DNA from 2 places in the Glutamicibacter ectropisis genome. Region 1 is predicted to be linked to the other one. Evidence: riboswitches for the same ligand, from Rfam matches in the RefSeq annotation. Region 1 holds a riboswitch; the other holds the start of a gene.

Evidence for each region. Region 1 has a riboswitch for glycine ahead of cycA (D-serine/D-alanine/glycine transporter). Riboswitches for the same ligand answer to the same signal wherever they lie in the genome.
Region 2: linked by a shared signal. The riboswitch ahead of gcvP (aminomethyl-transferring glycine dehydrogenase) and the one ahead of cycA (D-serine/D-alanine/glycine transporter) in region 1 are both predicted to bind glycine.

Annotation. Positions count from the first base shown of each region.
Region 1 covers NZ_CP125942.1:3,154,920-3,162,692, reverse strand. Annotated here, with positions in the region: gene QMQ05_RS14840 (FUSC family protein) at 1-447, shown strand, start outside; gene cycA (D-serine/D-alanine/glycine transporter) at 517-2,007, opposite strand; glycine riboswitch at 2,184-2,291, opposite strand; glycine riboswitch at 2,293-2,391, opposite strand; gene QMQ05_RS14830 (LysE family translocator) at 2,532-3,152, opposite strand; gene QMQ05_RS14825 (Lrp/AsnC family transcriptional regulator) at 3,238-3,729, shown strand; gene QMQ05_RS14820 (heavy metal translocating P-type ATPase) at 3,823-6,066, opposite strand; gene QMQ05_RS14815 (heavy-metal-associated domain-containing protein) at 6,121-6,435, opposite strand; gene QMQ05_RS14810 (metal-sensitive transcriptional regulator) at 6,493-6,822, opposite strand; gene QMQ05_RS14805 (lipid II:glycine glycyltransferase FemX) at 6,919-7,773, shown strand, end outside.
Region 2 covers NZ_CP125942.1:2,761,736-2,769,508, forward strand. Annotated here, with positions in the region: gene gcvH (glycine cleavage system protein GcvH) at 1-29, opposite strand, end outside; gene gcvT (glycine cleavage system aminomethyltransferase GcvT) at 90-1,217, opposite strand; gene gcvP (aminomethyl-transferring glycine dehydrogenase) at 1,230-4,076, opposite strand; glycine riboswitch at 4,242-4,339, opposite strand; gene QMQ05_RS12980 (SGNH/GDSL hydrolase family protein) at 4,441-5,229, opposite strand; gene QMQ05_RS12985 (serine hydrolase domain-containing protein) at 5,275-6,435, opposite strand; gene QMQ05_RS12990 (APC family permease) at 6,699-7,773, shown strand, end outside.

The DNA of each region.
Region 1 (7,773 bases):
ATGGGGCTGGGCGTATTGCTGGCAGGTATCGCTGCCGAACTTCTCAACGGAGGCCACTGGTATTGGGCCAGCCTGGGAGCCATTGCAGCGGTAACCGGAATCGACGCCTATGCTCGGGTGGCCCGCGGGCTGCAACGTAGTGTCGGAACATGCGTTGGTGTGGTGCTCACCGCTGCGGTGCTCGTCTTTGAGCCACCGATCTGGGTCCTCTTGGCCGTCGCGATCATCGGTCAGATCTGTATTGAACTGGTGATTCTGCGCAACTACGCCATCGGTATGGTGTTCATGACCGTGACTGCATTGTTGATGGTTCACATAGTCTCCCCAGAGCCCGCCTCCAGCCTGCTCATCGACCGCGTGGCCATGACCGCACTGGGCGCCGCTGTGGGTGCCGTGCAGAGCATTATCATCGGAATCATTGCCAGCCGGCGCCAAATCGTCAGTTAGGAAAAACAGTAGTCCCGCACCTAAGGAACACGGTGCGGGACTACTGAAAACGGTCTAACTCAACGACAGTTACCGACGGGCTTCCTGTTCCAGGTGCTCATCACTGTGGCCGAAAGCCTTGCTGTCCCGGTAGGCGGCAGCTTCGTAGCGTTCGTGGGCCACCTTGCCCATGTGGGCAACGCGCAGTGCTTCATGCCGCGGATTGCGTCGCACAAACAGGTACCCCACGCCCAAGATCAGGAACCAGCTCGGTGTGACCAGCAAAGCGACCAGGGTGTCAGGCTGGGTGGTCAGCGCCCACAAGATGAACCCGAAGAAGCCCAAGACTACATAGGGCATAACCCGTCCGCCGGGAACCTTAAAGTTCGATGCATCGTGCAGGTGCGGTCGACGAGCGCGGAACACCAGGTAGCTGAGCAGGATGATGGTCCACACGAACATGAAGCACAAGGCCGAAACGGTGGTGACCAGCGTGAAGGCCTCCATGACTGAATCGCCACTGTAGAGCAGGACCACGCCGGCGAGCAGGAACATGCACGAGAACATTAGGGCGTTTCTTGGGACCTTGCGGCCTGAAAGCTTCTTGAAACCACTTGGCGCATCACCTTCCTGAGCCAAACCACGCAGCATGCGGGAAGTGGAGTAGATCCCGGAGTTGGCGCTGGAAGTAGCGCTGGTGAGTACCACGAAGTTGATGACGCCGGCCGCGCCGGCCAGGCCTGCTAAGGCGAACATTCCCACGAAGGGGGAGTTCTCCGAGGAGAACAGCGTCCACGGCTGCACGGTCATCAAAATGATCAAGGCGCCGACGTAGAAGAAGAGAATACGCAGCGGAATGGAGTTGATGGCCTTGGGCAGGGTCTTCTCCGGGTCCTTGGTTTCGGCGGCGGTGGTGCCGACCAGTTCGATGCCAACAAAGGCGAAAACCGCAATTTGGAATCCGGCTACGAAGCCCATGAATCCGGTGGGGAACATTCCTCCATTAGTCCACAGGTTCGCTACCGAGGCGGTGGCATCATTGTGTTGGAAGCCGGTAATGATCATGACCAGACCCACGACGATCAATGCACCAATGGCCACGATCTTGATCAGTGCAAACCAGAATTCGGTTTCACCAAAGGCCTTAACGGTAGCCAGGTTCAGGACCAGCAACAGGGCGATGCACGCCAATGCCGGGATCCACAACGGCAGGTCACCCCACCAGAAGGCCACATAGTGGGCGATGGCGACCACGTCGGCGATGCCGGTGACCACCCAGCAGAACCAATAGGTCCAGCCGGTGAAAAATGCTGCCCAGGGACCCAAGAGGTCGCCGGCGAAATCGGCAAAAGTCTTGTAGTTCAGGTTGCTCAGCAAAAGTTCGCCCATGGCGCGCATGACGAAGAAGAGCATGAAGCCGATGACCATGTAGACGAAGATGACCGATGGGCCTGCCACGGAAATGGTCTTGCCCGAGCCCATGAAGAGTCCGGTGCCGATGGCACCGCCAATGGCGATGAGCTGGATGTGCCGATTAGAAAGTCCGCGTTCGAGTGTGGGATCAGAACTGGTGGTACTCATGCTGGTTGCCTTCCAGGAGTGTGGCGTGACGCCTAGCAACTTTCTTTGCTGAGAACGCCAATATCGCCTGGCTCCGGGAAGACAACGATAGCCAGATGCACTAAGAGCAACTGCTAGCTATGCCCATTGGAGAGAGCCAGCGAACTGGTGAACTACAAGCGTCACTGTTCGTGGTCCCTCCCCAATCTGTATAGTGACCTGAGAGTTTTCGCTTGGACCCGACTACTGGGCCAAACTTGCTCCTTCGGTGAGCGCAGAATACTCTGCACTGCTTTCCAGAGTTGCCTTCTCGTGGCGGTGCGGATGCCTGAGAGTTTCCCGGGGAGGAAATTGCTCCTACGGCGCCCGCCCTTGGTGAGGACGGGACTCTCCCGCCACGCATCAACGGCACAAATGGTGATTGCTATCACAGTATGCGCAGAATAATGAATGTGATGCAAGTCGCACACGTGAAGATGTCGCGCGATCCTCAGGGTAGACCCTTGTCGGGGTTCGCCTAAAAGTGGCGCAAGGGGTATTCGCGTTCAGCTTCCGATGGTCATCAAGTGATGGATAGCCGTGGCCAAGAGTCCGCCACCGATCAGCAAAAGGGCTGCACCACCAAGTAGGGCGATGGCGCGGTCCGCCCAAGCATGGCGCTGCAGCCCGCAGGTGCGAACGAGCAGGATTGTCAGGCCCCACCACAATCCGGAGCCAAGGATAATCGTGGCGCACAGGGTGATGGTGCGGATCGTCGTGTGTTCGTCGTGGCCAATGAACTGCGGCAGGATCGCGGCGAAAAATAGGAGTGCTTTCGGGTTGGTGGCGTTGGTGGCGAAGCCACGTACAAACCCGGTGGGCGTTCGCGGTGCCACTGTAGGGGAAGCCACCTGCGTTCGGCGAAGCCCGGAGCGCAGCATGCTGTAGCCCATCCATAAAAGTACTCCGGCACCGAGTACCTGCACGATGTCCAATGCACCGGGGATTGAAAGAATTAGTGCAGTGACCCCTGCGACCGCCAATAGTGTGTGCAGGGTTAACCCGCCCAGGATGCCCAGCGTGGTGGACGCCGCCTCGCGTGCGCCACGGGTTGCTGAATTCAGGACCAGTATGAGGTCGGGGCCGGGGACCGCTAGTGTCACGAGCAGTGCCAGGATGAATGCCACCCAAGATTCCAATGCCAAAGTTGAACTCCGATTTATAGACAAATTCTTCCAACAAGATATGCCCCGGATTCGTTAGGGTTGAGGCATGGATGAATCGCAGAAGAAATCAGAGAGAGTTCCCGAATTGGATTCGGTTGATTGGGCAATTCTTGAATTGCTGCAGGTTGACGCGACGATTCCGAATAAAGACATCGCCGCCAAAGTAGGCATCGCCGCTAGCACCTGCCTGGAACGGATCAAGCGCATGCGTCGCAACGGCACGATTACTGCCACGCGGGCCCATGTCCTGCCCAGCCTGCTGGGCCGCGGCGAACAGGCCTTCTTAGGGATCCAGGTCCGTCCACACGCTCGAGAAACCGCCAACGATTTTGTGCAGAAGGCCCTAGCCCTGCCTGAGACGCTGGCGTTGTATAACGTCAGCGGTAACGACGATTATCTGGTCCACGTAGCGGTGGCCAATAGCACCGAGTTACAAAGCCTGATCATCGACAAGCTGTTGGCCCTGCCTCAGGTGGTGCACTGCCGTACGCAACTGATTTTTGTTGAGCCGTGGGTGGCCCCGCTGCGGCATCGCTAAGTTTGCTGGCCGCTGGCTGTCTTGGCCAAAGAACGCCACAGGGGCGCTGACACCTCGATAGGTGTCAGCGCCCCTGTTCAACTAGGCGCTTGGCTATTTGCCAAAGCGGCGTAACCGCAGCGAATTCGCCACGACCAGCACCGAGCTAGCTGCCATGGCAGCGCCCGCAATCATTGGGTTTAGCAAACCCAGGGCAGCGATCGGGATGCCTGCGGTGTTGTAGGCGAAGGCCCAGAATAGGTTCATCTTGATCGTGGATAGGGTTTTTGCCGAGAGATCGATAGCGGCGCTGACCTGGTGCAGGTCATTGCCCATTAGGGTGATGTCGGCGGCTTCAATGGCCACGTCGGTGCCTGAGCCCATGGCGATACCAAGATCTGCCTGGGCCAGTGCTGGGGCATCGTTGACACCGTCGCCCACCATGGCCACAACCTTGCCTTGGGCTTGTAGTTCGGCAATGGTCCGCGACTTATCTGCGGGGAAGACCCCAGCGAAAACATCTGCCGGATCGATGCCTACCTTGGCTGCCACCTTCATGGCAACCGAGGGGTTATCGCCGGTGAGCAGAACTACCCGCAGGCCACGTCGTTGTAATTCGGTGATGGCTGCGGCCGAGGATTCCTTGATCTGGTCGGCCACCGAGATGACAGCCTGGAACTGTTGGTCCACCGAAACTAAGATCGCAGTGGCCCCTGCAGCTTCAGCCTCTTCTAACAGTGCCTGAGCAGATGCATCGAGCACGGTGCCCTGCGCTGCTAACCAGCTGGGGCGCCCAACAACAACGCGCTGGCCATCAACAAGTCCCATCACGCCGCCACCGGGCTCCGAATGGAAATCGGTGGCCTGAGCCAAGGGACCAAGTTCTGCCCCCGCACGGGCGATAGCCTGAGCGATCGGGTGCTCCGAATGATGTTCTACGGCCGCCGCGAGCTGCAGGATCTCATCAGCGTCTACCCCAGCAACCGGGGTGGTGCCCGTATGGGCCATGATGCCGGTGGTGACGGTGCCGGTCTTATCCAAGACCACGGTGTCCAGCTTGCGAGTATCTTCCAAGACCTGCGGGCCGCGGATCAAGATCCCTAATTGCGCGCCACGACCGGTACCGACCAGAAGCCCAATCGGGGTAGCCAGACCCAGAGCACAAGGGCAAGCGATCACCAGTACGGCCACCGCAGCACTAAAGGCTTGATATGGATCGGAACTGATCAGCCACCAGATACCAAAGGTAGCCAGCGCAATGGCCAAAACAATGGGAACAAAGACTGCAGAAATACGGTCAGCTAATCGTGCAATGGGCGCCTTACCCGACTGGGCTTCGGAGACCAGCTTGCCCATCTGGGCCAGGGTCGTTTCCGCGCCGACTCGAGAAGCCTTGATGACCAAGCGTCCTGAAGTGTTCAGCGTTGCGCCAGTGACTTCGGAACCAACCTTGACTTCCTGGGGCACCGATTCGCCGGTCAGCAGTGAAGTGTCTACCGCACTGGATCCCTCGACGACGACGCCATCGGTGGCGATTTTCTCTCCGGGGCGCACCACAAAGTGGTCACCGACCTGCAATTGTGCTGCCGGAATCTTGACTTCTTGGCCATCACGCAGAACTACCGCGTCCTTGGCCCCCAAGTTCAGCAGGGACTTCAGCGCATCCGAGGCTGAAGACTTGGCGCGATGCTCTAAGTAGCGACCCAGCAGGAGCAGGGTCGCCACCACGCCGGCGGTTTCAAAGTAGAGCGCGTGCTCAGTCATCGCCATGCCGGTATGCGCCGTCATCTGCGGATCAAGGATGAGCTGAATGGCAGAGAAGAGGTAGGCAGCCAACACACCCAAGGACACCAGCGTGTCCATGGTGGAGGAGAAGTGGCGAGCGTTGATCGCCGCTGCCTTATGGAAAGGCCATGCACCGTAAAAGACCACGGGTGTGGCCAGCGCGAACGCCACCCAACCCCAGTGCGGGAACTGGGCAACCGGGATCATCGAGATCACGAACAGTGGAATGGTGAAGACCGCCGAAACGATCAGTCGCAGCAAGAGGTGGTTGGGTACTAGATGCTCGTGGCCGGAGTGCTCGTCATGCTCACCGTGTTCGGGAACTGCCGGTTTCTTGAGCGTCGCCGTGTATCCGGCTGCTTCAACGGTGCTGATCAGCGTTTCGTCGCTAACACCCTGGGGTACCTCCACCTTGGCGGTCTCCAAGGGGAGGTTGACTGAGGCGGTGACCCCGGGGAGTTTACCGAGTTTACGTTCCACCCGGTTCACGCATGAAGCGCAAGTCATGCCTTGAATATCTAGGTCTACGGTGCGTACTTCGGGTTGCGCTTGTTCTGGCGCGTGGGAAGACATTTTTACCTTGCACTTTCTTGCCACCTTTGGTGGCGTGGTGCCTGGCTGATGAAGCTAGGCGTTGATTGCTTCTACGGTGTAACCGGCCTCGTCAATGGCTTCGCGGATGCTCGATTCGCTCAGCTTCTCGGTCGAAGTGACGGTGGCGGTGGAGATGCCTTGGGCATCGAGAAGGACGTCGACGTTCTGCACACCGGATAGTTCTTTGAGCTCTTCAGTGACCGATGCGACGCAGTGGCCACAGGTCATGCCCGAAATTTTGATCTCGGTTTGGTTAGTGAGCGGTGTGGCTTGCTCACGAGTAGTGATCTGAAGTCCCTGTGCTGGTGTGGCGTTGTTTTCGGAGGAGCATCCGCAGTTGCAGCTCATGATCTTGCTCTCTTTCGATGAATTCTGTGTGAATGTGTTTTGAGGATAAAGAAGTGGCTATCGCACGAGTCGGGAAATCGCTGCCGTGGCTTCAGCGATCTTTTCCTGAACGATGGTGGGGTCGCCGGTCTCGATGGAAGACTTCGCCGCATCAACCACACAATGGCCGATGTGATCATCGATGAGTTGCACGCTGACCTTGTGCAATGCGGCGTTGATCGCGGAGATCTGGGTCAGGATGTCGATGCAGTATTTGTCTTCATCCACCATCTTGGCGACCCCGCGAACTTGGCCTTCGATGCGCTTGAGGCGACGCTCCAGCGCAGACTTGTCTGCGTGATAGCCGTGATGCTCGGCGTGGGTATCTGGGCTCTGGCTGGTTTCCATACCTCAATAATACCCCTCGGGGGTATTAAGTCAAATACCATCCGGGGGTATCTAGCCTCCCTGCTTATCTGCACGAAGCACGATAGGATTTCACCCGTGAGCCACAACGACCTGCACGTGCGTCCGATTTCCAGCGCCGAACACTCAGCCTTCCTTGAAACCGCCCACGACGTCAGCTTCCTGCAGCGTCCGGAATGGGCCCGGGTCAAGGGCGGCTGGCGTGGCGAATCCCTCGGCTTCTTCGACCAAGACGAACTGGTAGGCACCGCCCTGGTGCTGCACCGAGCCGCCCCCGTGATCAAAAAGACTCTTGCCTACGTACCCGACGGTCCGGTCATCGACTTTCAGACCTACCGGGCAGAGAACGTCATTGGACCACTGGCCGCCTACCTCAAAAACCGTGGCGCCTTCCAGCTGAAAATGGGGCCAGGACGCGAAGTGCGCACCTGGGCGGCCGCAGCTGTGCGCAAGAATCTCGGCAAGGAAGGCTTCAACCAGCTTTCCGACCTCGAACTTAAATCCAGCTCCGAGCAGGCCCTTGCTCTGAACGACGCACTGCTAGATCTTGGATTCACCAAGGAAGACGTTGGACTGGACTTCGGTGCCGGTCAGCCAGAATACGTAGCCCGCGTCGCGCTGCAGGACGAAGAAGGCAACCAGCTGGACGTAGATCAGGTCATGGCCAGCTACTCGTCGACCACCCGCAATGAAACTCGCAAGGCACTCAAGAGCACCTTGGAAATCGAGGTGGGCGACACCGAGGACATGGCCCGCTTCCATGCCCTGTATAACCACACGGCGGACCGCCAAGAATTCACCGGTCGCCCACTGAGCTACTTTGAAACCATGCACCGGGTGCTCAACGAAGCAGTGCCAGGATCCTGCACCCTGTACATCGCCAGCAATGAAGGCGTGGATCTTGCGGCATCCATCGTGATCCGTTCCTCCAAC
Region 2 (7,773 bases), 390 kb from region 1:
TAGCGCAATGACGAAAGAACTTTACTCACGGTATTTCCTCTCCCAAGGGAATAAGCGGGCGTTTTGCTTGGCCCTACTGATGTTTAACGTTACTTGGCTCGCGTGTAGAACGGCAGTTCGACGACGACAAATGGCAAAGTCTTACCGCGCAGATCTACCTCTAGCTCGGTACCAACTTCACTGAATTGTGCATCCACATACCCTAGGGCTACCGGGTAACCAAGGGTCGGAGATGGCTGGCCGGAGGTGATTTCTCCGACAGTGGCCCCGTCCTTGACGATGGCATAACCACCGCGGCCGGCGCGCTTACCCAGACCCTTCAGACCAACCAGCTTGCGTGCTGGGCTCTGCTCTCGCAAGGCTTCCAGGGCCTTTCGACCCACAAAATCTTCTTCCTTCTTGAAGGAGACTACAGGGCCAAATCCCGCATCAAATGGGGTTCGTTCCAGGCTCAGCTCGTTACCGTACAACGGCATACCGGCTTCCAAACGAAGTGAGTCGCGGGCGGCCAAGCCACACGGAACCAATTCGTAATCCGCACCAATGGTGATGATCTTGCTCCACAGTTCGGCGGCCTGTTCATTTTCGATGATCAATTCGAAGCCGTCTTCACCGGTGTATCCTGTGCGCGCCAGCAGTACGTCCATACCGCCGAGCACCAGATTAGCCGCTGCATAATATTTCAGTTCTGTGACGCTCTGGGCTACTGCTTCATCCGCTGCCAGCTTGGCAACGATGGCCTCAGCGTTGGGTCCCTGAACTGCAATCAGGGACTGGCGAGCCGAAGCGTTATCCAGCTGAACATCAAATCCTGCTACTCGTTCTTCCAAAGCTGCAGCCACCACATCAGCATTGCCAGCGTTAGGAACGACGAGGAATTTCTCTTCCTCAAGGCGGTACACGATCAGATCATCGATGATCTTGCCTTCTTCATTCAAGATCAGCGAGTACTTGGCCTTGCCCACCTTCATGATGGTGAAGTTTCCAGCCAACGCGGTGTTCAGCGCGATGCCGGCCTGTGGACCGGAGAGGTAAACCTCGCCCATGTGGGACAGGTCAAAGAGTCCTGCGGTGGAACGAACTGCCCGGTGCTCGGCCAGTTCAGAACCGTACTTCAGTGGCATATCCCAGCCACCAAAGTCGGTGAAGTTTGCGCCGAGTTCTGCGTGCTGGGCATGCAGGGCGGTGTGCTTAAGTTCTTGGGTAGTTTCAGTCATCTCAAACTCTTTCTAGTCTTCGAAGGCTTCAGGAGCAGGGCAGGAGCAGATCAGGTTACGGTCGCCACCGGCGCCGTCAATACGGCCCACAGCTGGGAAGTACTTATCGAACTTCAAGCCGGAGACCGGGAAAGCAGCCTGCTCTACCGAGTACTTGCGATCCCAATTGCTGTTGATCACCGCGGTAGCAGTGTGTGGGGCGTTGCGCAGTGGTGACTGCTCGATGCTGTAGACGCCCGAGAGAACTTCTTCCATTTCCTGACGGATGGTGATCATGGCTTCGATGAAGCGCTCGATCTCGCCCAAGTCCTCGGACTCCGTTGGCTCAACCATCAAGGTGCCAGCCACTGGGAAGGACAGGGTTGGTGCGTGGAACCCAAAGTCGATCAGACGCTTGGCCACATCTTCTGCGGTGACCCCGGTCTTGGCGGTCAGTTCACGCAGGTCCAAGATGCACTCGTGTGCCACCAGGTCCTTGTTGCCGGTGAAGAGCACTGGGAAGTGTTCGTTCAGGCACTTAGCGATGTAGTTAGCGTTCAAGATTGCGTGCTTGGTGGCTTCGGTCAAACCATCGCCGCCCATCATGGCAATGTAAGCCCAAGAGATCGGCAGGACGCCGGCCGAGCCAAAGGCGGTGGCCACTACCGGCACACCATCGCGCTCGGTGTAGCTGCCCGAGGCATCGCCTGGCAAAAATGGCAGCAGGTGCTCGCCGACACCGATTGGGCCGACGCCTGGACCGCCACCACCGTGAGGGATGCAGAAGGTCTTGTGCAGGTTCAGGTGCGACACGTCGCCGCCGAACTTACCTGGCTGGGCCAGACCCACCATGGCGTTCATGTTGGCACCGTCGATGTACACCTGACCACCGGCTGCGTGAACCTTATCGCAGACCACACGCACGTCGGCGTCGTAGACACCGTGGGTGGATGGGTAGGTGATCATGATGGCGGCCAGTACGTCCTTGTTGGCCTCGATCTTGGCATCCAAATCATTGGCGTCAATGGTGCCGTCGGCAGCGGTCTTCACGACGACCACCTTCATACCAGCCAGTACTGCCGAAGCAGCGTTGGTGCCGTGGGCCGAGGCAGGGATCAGGCAGACATTGCGCTGGGCTTCTCCACGCGATGCGTGGTAGCCGGAGATGGCAAGCAGGCCTGCGTATTCGCCCTGGGATCCTGCGTTGGGCTGGATGGAGACGCCAGCGTAACCGGTGATCGCGGTCAAACGGCCTTCAAGGTCGGTGATCAGTTCACGCCAACCCACACTCTGTTCAGCTGGAACATAAGGGTGGATGGAAGCGAATTCTGGCCAGGTGATGGATTCCATCTCGGCAGCCGAGTTCAGCTTCATGGTGCACGAGCCCAGCGGGATCATGGTGCGATCCAGTGCCAGGTCACGGTCCGAGAGGCGACGCAGGTAACGCATCATCTGGGTCTCGGAGGAAATGGTGTTAAAGATTGGGTGGGTCAGGTAGTTGCTGGTGCGGACCTGGGAGGCTGGGATGTCGAATCCTTCGGGGGCCGAAAGCTCCACGCCGAAAACGCCCAGCAGGGTCTTGACGATATCCGAGGTGGTGGTCTCGTCGGTGGACACGCCCACCTGGGTGTCGTTGATCTTGCGCAGGTTGATCCCTGCTTCATTGGCGGCCGAGATGATCTGCTCAGCGTTCTCAACGTTGACTACTACGGTGTCGAAGAAGCTCTGAGAAGCCAAGGTGAATCCACCGGCTACCAGGGAGCTAGCAATCACGCGAGCGTGGTTGTTGGCGCGACTAGCGATCTGCTTCAGGCCTGCTGGGCCGTGGTACACCGCGTACATTGAGGCACAGATGGCCAACAGTGCTTGGGCGGTACAAATGTTGCTGGTCGCCTTTTCACGGCGAATGTGCTGTTCGCGGGTCTGCAGTGCCAGACGGTAGGCAGGAACTCCGGCGTCGTCCACCGAAACACCAACTAGGCGTCCTGGCATGGAGCGGGTCAGGCCATCGGCTACAGCCATGTAGGCTGCGTGCGGACCACCGAAGAACAGTGGCACACCAAAACGCTGGGTGTTACCCACGGCAATATCTGCGCCCTGCTCACCGGGAGGGGTGATCATGGTCAGAGCCAGCAGGTCAGCGATGACGGTGACCATGGCGCCGGCTTCCTTGGCGGCGGCGATGATGCCTTCATGCTCTGCGATGGAGCCGTTGTTACCTGGCTGCTGCAGCAGGATGCCGGAGATGTCACCCTCTGGCAGACCAGCGGACAGGTCAGCGACTTCAACTTCGAAGCCCAGTGCGTCGGCGCGGCCCTGCACGACCTTGATGGTCTGCGGGAAGATATTGGAGTCCAGGACGGTCTTGCCCTTGGCCTTCTTCTTGTTGGCGCGGCGCATCATCAGCACTGCTTCGGCGGCGGCCGAGGATTCGTCCAGCAGCGAGGCGTTGGCGATCGGCAGACCGGTCAGATCCATGACCATGGTCTGGAAGTTCAGCAGGGCTTCTAGGCGGCCCTGGGAGATTTCCGGCTGGTACGGGGTGTAGGCGGTGTACCAGGCAGGGTTTTCCACGATGTTGCGGCGGATTACCGCTGGGGTGATGGTGTCGTAGAAGCCCTGGCCGATCATCTGGGTCTTCATGACGTTCTTCGAGGCAAGCGCACGCAGGTGGGCCAAGGCTTCGGTTTCGCTCAGTGCGGCTGGGATATCCAGCATGGAGTCTTGGCGAATGTCTGCCGGAACGGCGGTATCGATCAGATCATCTAGGCTGCTGTAGCCCAGAGTCTGAAGCATGGTCTCTACATCTGCTGGACGCGGGCCGATATGGCGAGAAACAAATTCGCTTGTTGTTGAAGCCGAAGTCTGCGTGACGGTCATGGTGCTGGAGTCTCCACGGGGATCTGTCTTGGCGCATGCCAAAGGAAGGACGCTTTGCCTCCCCATCCCTGTTGCACTACCTGAGAGTTTTACACGTCCGGCCAACTAAGCCGGGCGCTTGCACCTTCGGTGAACCGGTTCTGGCCGGCTACTTTCCAGAGTTGCCTCGTGATGGCGGTACGGGGGCCTGAGAGTTTCCTGGGGAGGAATTGCTCCTACGGCGCCCGTCCATGGTGTGAACGGGACTCTCCCGCCATCCGTCTATGGCGTGTGCTACCGGTCAGAGAGCTGCAGCACACCACCATGTTACCTGCCCCGCGCTGAACGTCAAAGACACTAACGAAGAAAAACCGTCACAAAACGTTTAATTCGTGGCTGCGGAAAGCTGAAGGTACTGAGGATACTTGGCTGAGAGCGTGTCTCCCGAGGAGGTTCCGGTCAGTCGACGCTTGATCCACGGCGCTAAATGTTCTCTTGCCCAACCCAATTCAGCCTTGAGTTTTTCACCGCGTGAGTTCACTGCCAATTCGGGAAGAACGGGAGCCTGAATCAGTTGCGACCAATCATCATCAGTGACCTGGTGCTCAGCTAATACTTCGAGCACCTTGGAGGCCATCAGGCCATGCCCCAGTTCGTTCATGTGCAGTCGGTCCACGGCCCAGTAGCGTACGTCCGAAAATTCTCGCCACCGCCAGTAATCGGCAATGATCGCGCCGTGGGCATCGGCGATCTCGCGAACCTTCTCGTTATAAATGGCCGTGCGTGGACGGGTCTTGGAGAACAGCGGGGACTCAACGGTGTCAAAACCGGTAAATAGCAACACGGTGCTCCCGGCCTCGTTGAAGCGTCGGACAATTCCTTCATAACCACGCATCAGTGCGTCAAGGTCTGCTGTGGGCCGCAGAATGTCATTGCCGCCGGCATAGATGCTGACCAAATCTGGTTTCATGGACAGCCCTTGGTCGAGCTGCTGGTTAATGACCTGACCGATCTTTTTGCCACGCACCGCAAGGTTGGCGTATTCCCAGTCCCCTTGGGTGCAAAGCACTTCCGCGACTCGGTCGGCCCAACCGCGCACCTGATTGGGGCGTCCCAGATCAACGTCGCCAACGCCTTCTGTGAATGAATCACCTAATGCCAGAAACTTCTTCACTTCAATCCCACTTCGTATTTCTGATGCTCTTGCGATTTGGACAGATTAGTAGGTTTTTGCTTTGGCGTTCTTCGCCAGGATCAATTGTCGGGCTAGTTGTGAGAGCTGCACACCGGTGGCGGTGTCCCTGACCCCTTCATTACGCGAAGGAATGAAACCAAAGCCCAGTTGGTAGGCAGGATCAGCGAAGGCCAAGGAAGAGTTTGCCCCGTCATGCCCGTAGGCAAAGATGGATCCATAATTCACTCGAGCCGTGGCTTTCATGAACCCTAGGGCGAAGGCCTGCAACAGACCATTGGTTCGGTCGTGGCCATAGACCAATTCGGTAGAAACCCGAGACCAGGTATCTTCGCTGAGGAATCCGCTGGTGGCTCCAAGTGCCGGAACGGCTCCGAAGGAGGCTGCGTAAATCCCGGCCAAACCTTGAGCATTGGCGACACCGCCCATGGATGCTGGCCCAAGTTCACGCACCTGCGCGGCATTGGCCAGTTCGTGCCAGTTGTATACCGGGCCGTCGGCCAGTGCGAATCCGGAAGCGGAGTTCACGGCCAGGCCGCCTGGCGAGAATGGATCAAAGAATTCGGTGGGCGCATCTAGGGCCGGGAGCACGTCGCGGTAGCGCGGTTCCAGGGCCGGATCTTGACCGATATAGACGTCAACGCCCAATGGTTTACGGATGCGCTCTTCAAATACTTCTTGCAGTTCTTTGCCGGTGACTCGGCGGACCAGTTCTTCCATGAGCACGCCCATGGTGATGGCGTGGTAACCGACAATGTTTTGACCCAAAGGCCAGATGCTTGGCATGGAGGCCAGGACCTTGGCGTATTCAGCCGAGTTCAGCAATACCTCGCTTGGTACTCCCCCGGGAACTCCAAGGACACCGGCTTGGTGGCTGAGTACTTCGCCGACGCTCAGGGCGCTTTTGCCTCCAGCGCCAAATTCAGGCCAGTAGGTCACCATCGGTGCGTTGGGATCGATCAGGCCATCTTGCACCAGTAGGGCGATGACCAGTGCACTCAGACCTTTGGTGCAGGAAAAGACGCAGGTCAGGGAATCTGCAGCAAGGTGCTCCCCCACACTATGGCTGAGGACTAGTTCGCCTCGGTGATAAACGGCTAGCTGCGCCGAATAGTCTTCTTCTTCGGCGGCTCGTGCTTCCAGAGCCTGAGCCAATGGTGCGAAATCTTCGCTGATCACCGAGTCCATGTACATCCTTAAACCGCTTGTCCCTTTTCAACTAACCCTAGTCGGATTCACCATGATTCTCGATGGACGCGCCTTGACACGCCTTTGGGGATATCCGTACGTCAAGTCACAGGTTCAAATGCCAAATACCGTTCATCGTTCCTTTACTACCGCTGAACCTGCGAGTCTGTGAGCCAGCCCGGTAGGCGGTTTGCCGACCTTGAACGCAACCACTAAGTTTGTCATGCTTGCCACCAATATTTGAAGGAGATGAACTCGATCGCATGACTGTGGATAGTGACTCGCCGGTAACCCCGAGCCAGGATTCAGAACTCAAGCGGGTGATCGGCCCAAAGCTGCTGCTATTCCTCATCATGGGCGATATTATCGGCGCAGGTATTTTTGCTATTACCGGCAAGGTTGCCGGACAGGTTGGCGGCGCAGCATGGCTACCTTTTTTGGTGGCCTTCGCCATCGCCACCCTCACCGCTTTCAGCTACTTGGAACTGGTGACCAAATACCCTCATGCCGCCGGCGCAGCACTGTATGTGCATAAAGCCTTCGGCGTCCATTTCGTCACCTTCATCGTGGCCTTTACCGTGGCCTGTTCTGGCATTACCAGCGCCGCTACTTCGGCAACTTTGGTGGGACAAAACCTCTTGATTGGCTTCGGCCAGTTCATTGATGGAGTACCAACCACACCGCAGGCCGGCATGTGGGCAGCGATTGCCATCATCGTGATCCTCGCGTTGATCAACCTGCGTGGTGTTGGTGAGAGCGTGAAGTTCAACCTCGTGCTGACCATCGTGTCGCTGGCCATCATGGCCGTAATCATCGGTATCGGTTTCGCTGTCATTGCCTCGGGTCAGGGCGATGTAAGCCGTCTGGTGGTCTTCGAAACCCCCTCGGATCGTAGCATTTTCGCGGCGGTGACCATGGGTACCGCTATTGCGTTCTTCGCCATGGTGGGCTTCGAAGACTCGGTAAACCTGGTTGAAGAGACAAAGAACCCGAATAAGATCTTCCCGAAGATCATGCTCATTGGTCTGGGCTTGTGCGCGGTGATTTACATGCTGGTGGCCATCACCGTGATCATGGTCATCCCTACCGGCGACCTGCTCAACCCAAAGAACCCGGATGCCGGCATCCTGCTGGATGTGGTGCGCATTGGTGCTCCCAACATTCCTGTCGATGCTATTTTCCCGTTTGTCACCGTCTTCGCGGTGGTCAATACCGCGCTGATGAACATGTTGATGGCCAGCCGTTTGCTTTACGGTATGGCACGTCAGGGCGTGCTGCCACAGTTCTTGGGCAAGGTGCACTCCACCCGCCGCTCCCCTTGGGTAGCCATCCTATTCA